Regions from separate parts of the Dickeya lacustris genome, predicted to be linked through region 1. Evidence: predicted binding sites of a transcription regulator. Region 1 holds the regulator's gene; each other region holds the start of a gene.
The links. Region 1 encodes ArgR, which controls arginine synthesis, uptake and breakdown. Its sites were predicted from a motif close to ANTGAATAAAAATACANT; they were not measured.
Positions count from the first base shown of each region.

Region 1 (3,281 bases):
GAGCCGCCACCGGCTTTCGCTTCTACCACTTCTGTACCTGCATTTTGGATACGTTTGGTCAGATCAGCAGCTTCCTGTTCTGTAAAACTTACGCCCGGTATTTGCGACAGTAACGGCAGAATCGTAACACCAGAGTGACCACCGATCACCGGCACTTCGATATCCTGAGGTAACTTGCCTTTCAGTTCCGCAACAAACGTATTGGAACGAATAATGTCCAGCGTGGTGATACCAAACAACTTGTTCTTGTCATAGACCCCGGCCTGTTTTAGCACCTCTGCCGCAATAGCAACGGTGGTATTCACCGGATTCGTGATGATGCCAATGCAGGCTTTAGGGCAAGTGCGGGCAATTTGGGCAACCAAATTACGCACAATACCGGCATTCACATTAAATAGATCGGAACGGTCCATACCCGGCTTACGGGCAACTCCGGCAGACATGAGGACGATATCAGCACCTTCTAATGCTGGTGTGGCATCTTCACCACAAAAACCTTTTATCTTGACGTCAGTAGGGATATGGCTCAGGTCAACAGCGACACCGGGCGTAACAGGGGCAATATCATAAAGAGAGAGCTCTGAACCTGAAGGAAGCTGGGTTTTAAGGAGAAGAGCAAGGGCTTGACCAATACCGCCTGCGGCTCCGAGAACTGCTACTTTCATCCTAAACTCCTTTATTATGTTAAGTAAAAATTACCGTGGATGCGTTTAGTTAAAAACGTTTATGCTCGCGAGAGTGGCCTGAATGCAGACCGGTTTTTAGGGTGGCACTGCACAGGTACGCAGCGATAACGTACGCAGTGATGCATAATAGACTAACCATCTGTATGATTTCTTTAAGGTAATTAAAATAACAGACGATTGTATCCACCCTTGGCATAAGCCCACGACTGATTAACGGGTGTGTTACATTACACCGACCATCAGCCTCCAAACAACATCATTTTGATAACATTTATTTTACTTTTATGTGATTCACACCACATTTTTTGATACCCCGGTAAAGTAAGCATCCATAAAAGGCCAAATCAGCTACAGAATGCCAACAATTCGCTTCCATAGTCGTTCTTATTGCATAAAAATTCATTCATCTGCATAATATCCGCATGATTCCTTTTCCCTATACGGTACGCTATGCGTCAGTCCAATAAACAAGAAGATCTGGTTAAGGCGTTTAAAGCGCTGTTAAAAGAAGAGAAATTCAGTTCGCAAAGCGAAATTGTGCAGGCGCTACAGGATGATGGCTTTGAGAATATTAACCAGTCTAAAGTCTCCCGCATGCTGACCAAATTCGGTGCGGTACGCACCCGCAATGCCAAGATGGAAATGGTCTACTGCCTGCCCGCAGAACTGGGTGTCCCCACCACGACCAGTCCGTTGAAAAATCTGGTGCTGGATGTTGACTATAACGATGCCGTCGTTGTGATTCACACCAGCCCAGGCGCTGCGCAATTGATTGCACGTCTGCTGGATTCATTAGGAAAATCAGAGGGTATTCTCGGTACTATCGCTGGCGACGACACGATTTTTACCACTCCAGCTCGCGGGTTCAGTGTCAAGCAACTCTATGAAGCAATCCTGGTATTATTCGAACAAGAGCTCTAAAAACGCCAGGCGGCCATCGCGCACGTCGTCAGAGTACGAGTGGCGTATACGAGGAGGTCTGCGCCCATGGGCACTGGGCGCAGCTTTATCTATCATTCAAACCGGCTTTACACCGCAGGCAATTCAGCTAACGGCCAGCGCGGGCGAACGCTAATACCGAGCTCATCGCGCGAGCCTTGTGCAAGTCGTACTGCCCCTGCATAAGCAATCATCGCGCCGTTATCGGTGCAGAATGCCGGGCGCGCATAAAATACCTCGCCACCGCGTTTAGCCATAAAATCGGCAAGGCGTTGGCGCAATGTGCGGTTCGCGCTCACACCACCAGCAATCACCAAGCGCTGACACCCGGTTTCATCTAACGCACGACGGCATTTAATCGCCAACGTATCAACAACGGCGTCTTCAAATGCGCAGGCGATATCAGCCTGAGTTTGCGCATCGCCGCCATTCTCACGAATGGTGTTTGCGGCAAACGTCTTCAAGCCGGAAAAGCTGAAGTCAAGCCCGGGGCGATCGGTCATCGGGCGCGGGAAAACAAAACGCCCCGCGACACCCTGTTGCGCCATTTTGGACAACAACGGCCCACCAGGATAATCCAACCCCAGCAATTTCGCCGTTTTATCAAACGCTTCGCCCGCCGCATCATCAATCGACTCACCAAGCAGCCGATATTCTCCCACGCCGGTGACACTGATAAGCTGTGTGTGACCACCGGAGACCAGCAACGCCACAAACGGAAATGCAGGCGGATTTTCTTCCAGCATCGGTGCCAGTAAGTGCCCTTCCATATGGTGCACAGGCACAGCAGGAACATCCCAGGCAAACGCCAGCGCACGTCCGACCGTTGCGCCCACCAGTAGCGCACCGACGAGGCCCGGCCCGGCAGTATAAGCGACACCGTCAATATCCGTAGATTGTAAACCGGCTTCGCTCAGAGCCGCCTGAATTAACGGCACGGTTTTTCGCACATGATCACGAGAAGCCAACTCAGGCACCACACCGCCATAATCGGCATGCAATTTTACCTGGCTATAAAGCTGGTTCGCCAGTAACCCGGCCTGAGTGTCATAAATCGCAACCCCGGTTTCATCACAGGATGTTTCAATACCCAATACGCGCATGGCTGTTTTCACTCTCACTTCTTCTTATCGCGACCAGCGTTAGCCGCAGACTTTAGGCTGTGCGCAGTCTACCATAAGCCAACTCGCAGGGGAGCAAACCAACATCGTGCGTTTTATGATCGCCGATAGACTTTACAAACTGGCCTTGGTTGCAGTAGAATTCCGCACCATTTTGAAAAGGCTGGCACAAGGCCAGCGGCAAACCGAATTTACTGAGGTGAGAGGCACATGCCGGTAATTAAAGTCCGTGAAAACGAGCCGTTCGACGTAGCTCTGCGTCGTTTCAAGCGTTCCTGTGAAAAAGCAGGTGTATTGGCTGAAGTTCGTCGTCGTGAGTTCTATGAAAAACCGACTACCGAACGTAAGCGCGCTAAAGCTTCTGCTGTGAAACGTCACGCGAAGAAGCTGGCTCGAGAAAACGCACGCCGCACTCGTCTGTATTAATTTTCAGGAGGCGTTGCCTCCACCGCGTGATTAATCCGCAGACTTAGCAGTTGCATACGAAGGCCGTGCTTTCCGAAAGGAATGCGCGGCTTATTGTCGTTTTACAAGC
Region 1 covers NZ_CP114280.1:1,892,526-1,895,806, forward strand. The annotation lists gene mdh (malate dehydrogenase) at 1-665, opposite strand, end outside; gene argR (transcriptional regulator ArgR) at 1,137-1,607, shown strand; gene tsaD (tRNA (adenosine(37)-N6)-threonylcarbamoyltransferase complex transferase subunit TsaD) at 1,715-2,728, opposite strand; gene rpsU (30S ribosomal protein S21) at 2,957-3,172, shown strand.

Region 2 (3,281 bases), 180 kb from region 1:
CAGGCGATGTATCAGGCGGTGCATCATCAGTTTGTCGCCAGCGCGTTAATCGTGAAAAAAGCCCATGACATCAACCCGGATATCCAGGTTGGCTGCATGTGTGCGTTCGTGCCCTATTACCCGTACTCCTGCCATCCTGATGATGTCATGCTGGCCGCCCGTTCAATGCACGATCGTTTCTATTTCACCGACGTTCAGGTACGTGGCCACTACCCAGCCTACGCCAAACGAGAGTGGGCGCTAAAAGGCTACGAGATAGTCATGGAGCCACAGGATGAGCAGATCCTGCGTGAAGGGAAGGCGGACTACATCGGCTTTAGCTACTACATGTCCAACGTCGTTAAACACGATGTACACAACCGCATTGATGCCAGCATGGATGGCAGCTCTGAGCATTCGATAGCCAACCCGCATTTAACCGCGAGTGACTGGGGCTGGCAAATCGACCCAACTGGCCTGCGCTATGCGTTGCTCAGTTTGTATGAGCGCTATGAAGTGCCGCTGTTTATTGTGGAAAACGGGCTTGGCGCGCTGGATAAGCCGGATGAAAACGGCGTATGTCAGGATGACTACCGTATCGATTACCTGCGTTCACACATTGCAGCGATGAAAGCGGCGGTATGGGAAGATGGCGTCGATCTGATGGGGTACACGCCGTGGGGCTGTATCGATCTGGTGTCGTTTACTACCGGCGAGATGGCAAAACGCTACGGTTTCATCCATGTCGATAAACACGATGACGGCAGCGGCACGCTGGCCCGTCGCCCGAAAAAATCCTTCTACTGGTATCAGCAGGTGATTGCCTCTAACGGTGAACAGCTCTGAGTCTATTCGGGATCTCCGCGCGCTGATGAAAAAAGAATAATATTCATCAGCGCGTGATCGTTGGCTGCGGCGCTGTGGTTATGCCTCAACGTGTGGGCTGAGTGTGGCGACCATCACCGCCTTGATGGTATGCATGCGGTTTTCTGCCTGATCAAACACAATACTGTGGGTGGATTCGAACACGTCGTCAGTGACTTCCATGCCATCATGCAAATCGTATTGCTGGGCCATTTGTTTACCAAGCGTGGTTTTTTCATCGTGAAACGCGGGCAGACAGTGCAGGAATTTCACCTGCGGGTTGCCGGTGGCGGCAATCATCGCCCTATTCACCTGATAGGGGCGCAGCAGGTCAATGCGCTGTTGCCACACCTCTTTGGCTTCACCCATCGACACCCACACATCGGTATAGATGAAATCCACGTCTTTGACGCCGGCGGCTATCTCTTGCGTGAGTGTTATCTTGCCGCCGATTTTTGCCGCCGCCGCCTGACATTCCGCCACCAGCGCAGCATCCGGCCAGCAGGCTTTCGGCGCAATCAGGCGCAGATCTAACCCGGTGATGGCGGCCGCTTCCAGCATGCTGTTCCCCATGTTATTGCGGGTATCGCCGACGTAAGCCAGTTTCATATCGGACAACGATTTACCCGGCAGGTGTTCTTGCATGGTCAGCAAATCCGCCAGTAACTGGGTCGGGTGGAATTCATTGGTCAATCCGTTCCACACCGGCACACCGGAGAACTCCGCCAGCGTTTCCACCAGTTCCTGGCCGTAACCACGATACTGAATACCGTCATATAAGCGGCCCAACACACGTGCGGTGTCTTTCATGGACTCTTTATGACCAATCTGGCTACCGCTGGGGCCGAGGTAGGTGACTTGCGCGCCCTGATCGTATGCAGCAACTTCGAAAGAGCAACGAGTGCGGGTCGAATCTTTTTCGAAGATGAGTGCGATGTTTTTACCTTGCAGGTGACGAGGCTCGGTGCCGCTTTTCTTATGCGTTTTGAGGGTGGCGGCGAGCGTCAGCAGTTGGTTGATTTCAGCCGGTGTAAAGTCCATCAACCGTAAAAAATGACGTTTATAAAACGGGTTCATGCGGGTTATCTCCATATGGCTCAACGCTATTGGTTGAATTAAAATTCACTTTATATGTGTAAATATTCAAATTCAAGTGTCACGTTCAAACTTTCTGGTGGAGAGCGCGAGCGGCCTGTGTGAAAATAAACGTATCTTTGCCGCTTTAACGAGGACTGAGACATGGCAAACCGTGAACTGCTGGAAGAACAACGTGAAGAAACCCGCTTAATCATTGAGGAGTTGCTGGAAGATGGCAGCGATCCCGATGCGCTTTACACCATTGAGCACCATTTCTCGGCCGAGAAGTTTGAAGAGCTGGAAAAAGTCGCGGTAGAGGCGTTTAAGCTGGGTTATGAAGTCACTGATGCTGAAGAGATGGAAATGGAAGACGGCGCGGTGCTGATGTGCTGCGATGCGATTAGCGAAGTGGCGTTGAATGCCGAACTTATCGACGAGCAGGTCGAACAACTGTTAACGCTGGCGGAACGTCACGGCGTGAATTACGACGGTTGGGGCACCTATTTTGAAGATCCGAACGGTGAGGATGAGGATGATGACGAGTTCGGTGAAGATGAAGACTTCTATGACGAAGATGATGACGGTAAACGCCACTAATTTTTCGTTTTAACGTTTTAACGGTGACGGATACCGTTATCGTGTGCTGCAAATCCTTATCTGTTCATCGCCCGGTTTTCCGGGCGATGCTGTTTCTGGCATCGTTTCTGGCGTTGTTTCTGTCGCTTCGCAGCCTAAGCGCCATGATGCCTTTGGCCCAGCGCAGCGGCATTAAGGCATCAGGTTTTTTAGCATCCTGACCTCACAATCAACGTGGCCGGTGTGGCCCATGGCGTGAGGAATGTGGACAAAACCCAGCGTTTCATACAAACGGACGGCGCGCGTCAGGTGTGCGGTTGTTTCCAGATAGCAGCGCGCAAAACCACAAGCGCGGCCAAACGCCAGCGCCTGCTCGGCCAAGCGACGGGCGATACCCTGGCCTCTGGCCTCTGGAAGAAAATACATTTTTTGCAATTCACACACATCGGCTTCACCGCCTGCCAATGGAGCCAGGCCGCCGCCACCGACCACCTCACCCCCGCACTCGACCACCCAGTAGGCACTGTTAGGGCGACTATAGAGCTCGAATAACCGATCCAAATCGGGGTCGGAGACGGTATAGCCCTTGTCGGCGGTCAGGCCAAACTCAGCGGAAACCCGACGGATCACGCTTGCAATAGCCGCATTGTCTGAAGCGGTGATGGGACGTGTCAGCAAAGACAGGGACGCAGACATTGTTATGTTACTCACTCTTGCCAGGCGCGATGTGGTATCAGTCCAGGCGCGGTTAATCAAATCAGGCTGATACGCAAAAAGAAGGGTGC
Region 2 covers NZ_CP114280.1:2,070,159-2,073,439, reverse strand. The annotation lists gene O1Q98_RS09410 (6-phospho-beta-glucosidase) at 1-825, shown strand, start outside; gene argF (ornithine carbamoyltransferase) at 904-1,920, opposite strand; gene rraB (ribonuclease E inhibitor RraB) at 2,083-2,517, shown strand; gene O1Q98_RS09395 (GNAT family N-acetyltransferase) at 2,689-3,192, opposite strand.
Region 2: a site for ArgR is predicted at 1,953-1,970, ahead of argF (ornithine carbamoyltransferase). Genes of this name have one in related genera too.

Region 3 (3,281 bases), 420 kb from region 1:
CGGTAATGCCGATAGAGCTGATAACCGGCAGATAACCCGCGCCCAGCAGGGTGTTGAGCAGCGCCGGAGAACCCACTTCGGCTTTACCGACATGGCCCAGATCGTCATTCAGCTGTGTCACCACGGTGCTGCCGCCATCGGCCAGGCTCAGGCCCACGGCGTTGATGCCGTGGCGAATCGCCCAGGCCAGCAGCGTTTTGTTGGCGGAGCCCGCCAGCGCGCCGGTAATAATGTCGATTTGATCGGCAGGCGTCACACGCAGGCCGTTTTTCTTCACCACCGGCAGCGACAGTTTCTTCATCAGGTCGTCCACCAGACAACCGCCGCCATGGACGATAACCAGCGGGCGCTGATGTTGCTGACGGTAAGTCACCAGCGCGGTGAACAGGCGCTCCAGCGCCTCTTCGCTATCGAGTAACACGCCACCTAATTTGATAATTAACGGATTCATCGGTCTTTGCGCCTCAGCAGGTCATCAGAGTAAGGATTGGGTTTCAGGGAAACCGAAGCGAATATTCATGCACTGCACCGCCTGTGCCGCCGCACCCTTGAGCAGGTTATCTTCGGTGGCCACCACGATCAGGTGTTCGTCTTGCACCACGAAGCCGATGTCGCAGAACGGCAGCCCCACCACGGATTTCAGTGCCGGGACACCTTTCTCGTATAAGCGCACCAGCGGTTTGTCGTGATAGGCGTTGTGATACGCCTGCGCCACATCCTGCGCACTGACGCCCGCATTCAGGCGACACGTGATGGTGGCCAGAATGCCGCGCGGGAAATTGCCCAGATGCGGGGTGAAAATCACCGGAATGCCAAGATGAGTGGCGATTTCCGGGTGATGGCGGTGATTAAATATGCCATAGGGTTGCAGGCTGACTTCACAGAAGCTGTTGGTCATGCTCGCTTTGCGACCGGCACCGCTGACGCCGCTGGTGGCATCAATCACCGGCCACTGGTTCGGGTTGAGCAATCCGCCTTCTACCAGCGGCTTGAGCGCCAGTTGGGAGGCCGTCGGATAACAGCCCGGCACCGCAATCAGTTGGGCCTGTTTTATCTTCGCCGCCTGCCATTCTGCCAAACCGTACACCGCTTGCGCCAGCCAGTCGGTATGCTGGTGCTCGAAGCCGTAGTAACGGGTATAGAATTCAGGGTCTTGCACGCGATAAGCGCCTGAGAGGTCAAACACGGTGCAACCGGCAGCCAAAAATTGCGGCGCTAAATCGTGGCTCACTTTGTGGTCGGTGGCCAGAAACACCACATCGACGCCTTTGGCGGCTTCAGCCACATCGGTGAGCGGCTGTACCGGCAAATCAACAATGCCTTTAAGCTGAGGATGCAGCTCGGAAATGCGTTTTCCTGCATCAACACTTTGCGCGGAAACCGCCAAAGCGGTTATGTTCATTTGTGGGTGACGGTTCAGGTACAAAGCCAGTTCAGCGCCAGTATAGCCACTTGCACCAACGATCAACGTATTCAGCATGAGTTCGGTATACCTTTATTGCCAGATAGGTGAAACAGGGAGCAGGCTCATCAGCGCAGCTACGCCGTGCACCCACAAAGCCAGAAGAAACGATTATGCGGCAATCTCACCTCGCCGCACAGCTTATGATTTCATTTCGCCTGGCATTATTGTATTTTTATTCACAATAACTGCATGAATATTGATACTATCCTAACCCAGAGGCTGTCAACAGTGAAGATGAATTTACCCCCTTTTATGGAGATCTACCGGGCATTGATCGCCACGCCGTCCATCAGCGCCACCGAGCGCGCGCTGGATCAAAGCAACGAAACCTTAATCAACTTGCTGGCAGGCTGGTTTAGCGATCTGGGTTTTCATGTCGAGGTGGAACCGGTACCGGGCACGTTCAATAAATTCAACCTGCTGGCCCGGCTGGGCGAAGGCAACGGCGGGCTGCTGTTAGCCGGTCACACCGACACGGTGCCATTTGATGATGGCCGTTGGACGCGCGACCCGTTCACCCTGACCGAGCACGACAATAAGCTCTACGGGCTCGGCACCGCCGACATGAAAGGCTTTTTCGCCTTTATTCTTGATGCACTGCGCGATGTGGATGCCAGTAAGCTGACCAAGCCACTGTACATTCTGGCCACCGCCGATGAAGAAACCACCATGGCCGGTGCAAAATATTTCTCTGAATCAACCGGTATTCGCCCGGATTGCGCGATTATCGGCGAACCGACCTCGCTGCAACCGATACGCGCCCACAAAGGCCACATGTCGAACGTGGTACGTATTCAGGGTCAGTCCGGTCACTCCAGCGACCCGTCACGCGGTGTTAACGCCATCGAACTGATGCACGAAGCCATCTCTGAACTGATGGGGCTGCGCAACACGCTCAAAAATCGCTATCACAACCCGGCCTTCCACATTCCTTACCCGACCATGAATTTCGGCCACATTCACGGCGGCGATGCGGCTAACCGCATTTGCGCCTGCTGCGACCTGCATATGGATATCCGCCCGCTGCCGGGCATGACGCTGGGCGATCTGAACGGCCTGCTGAGTGACGCACTGGCCCCGGTCAGTGAGCGCTGGCCGGGCCGCCTGACCATCAGCGAGCTGCACCCGCCAATCCCGGGTTACGAGTGCCCGGCGGATCACCCTCTGGCACAAGCGGTAGAAAATCTGGCCGGCCAGCCGACCGATGTGGTGAATTACTGCACCGAAGCGCCATTTATCCAGCAGTTATGCCCAACGCTGGTGCTCGGCCCCGGCTCCATCAATCAGGCGCATCAGCCGGATGAATTTATCGATATGTCGTTTATCAAACCGACCCGCACGTTGATTACCCAACTGGTGCAGCATTTCTGCCGCGCTTAGACCACCTCCCGGCCCGACATAACCTGTCGGGCTGCCACTTTCCCCCGCGATATTCCCTGTCAGGCTTGCTTTTCTCTGCGCGCTACGATAAGTGTCACTTATCAGCAAGCTTTTGTAATTAAATTTCACAAATTGCCTTTGTACCGCGTAAACAGGTACAACTGTAGGGATTAAATCAGGTTGATTGACGAACAATGGCGAACGTGGCTAGATAATAGACAGTAACCACACCATTTTTGTGTGTAATAAATTTACAAAATCACGAGGCAGGTCAGGGTAACTATGAACGAACAATATTCCGCCATGCGGAGCAATGTCAGCATGTTGGGCAAGCTACTCGGTGACACCATCAAGGATGCGCTGGGAGCGAATATTCTTGAACGTGTTGAAACGATACGCAAATTATCGAAAGCATCACGCGCAGGCAGTGAAACAC
Region 3 covers NZ_CP114280.1:2,309,883-2,313,163, forward strand. The annotation lists gene argB (acetylglutamate kinase) at 1-451, opposite strand, end outside; gene argC (N-acetyl-gamma-glutamyl-phosphate reductase) at 476-1,480, opposite strand; gene argE (acetylornithine deacetylase) at 1,694-2,845, shown strand; gene ppc (phosphoenolpyruvate carboxylase) at 3,128-3,281, shown strand, end outside.
Region 3: a site for ArgR is predicted at 1,629-1,646, ahead of argC (N-acetyl-gamma-glutamyl-phosphate reductase). Genes of this name have one in related genera too.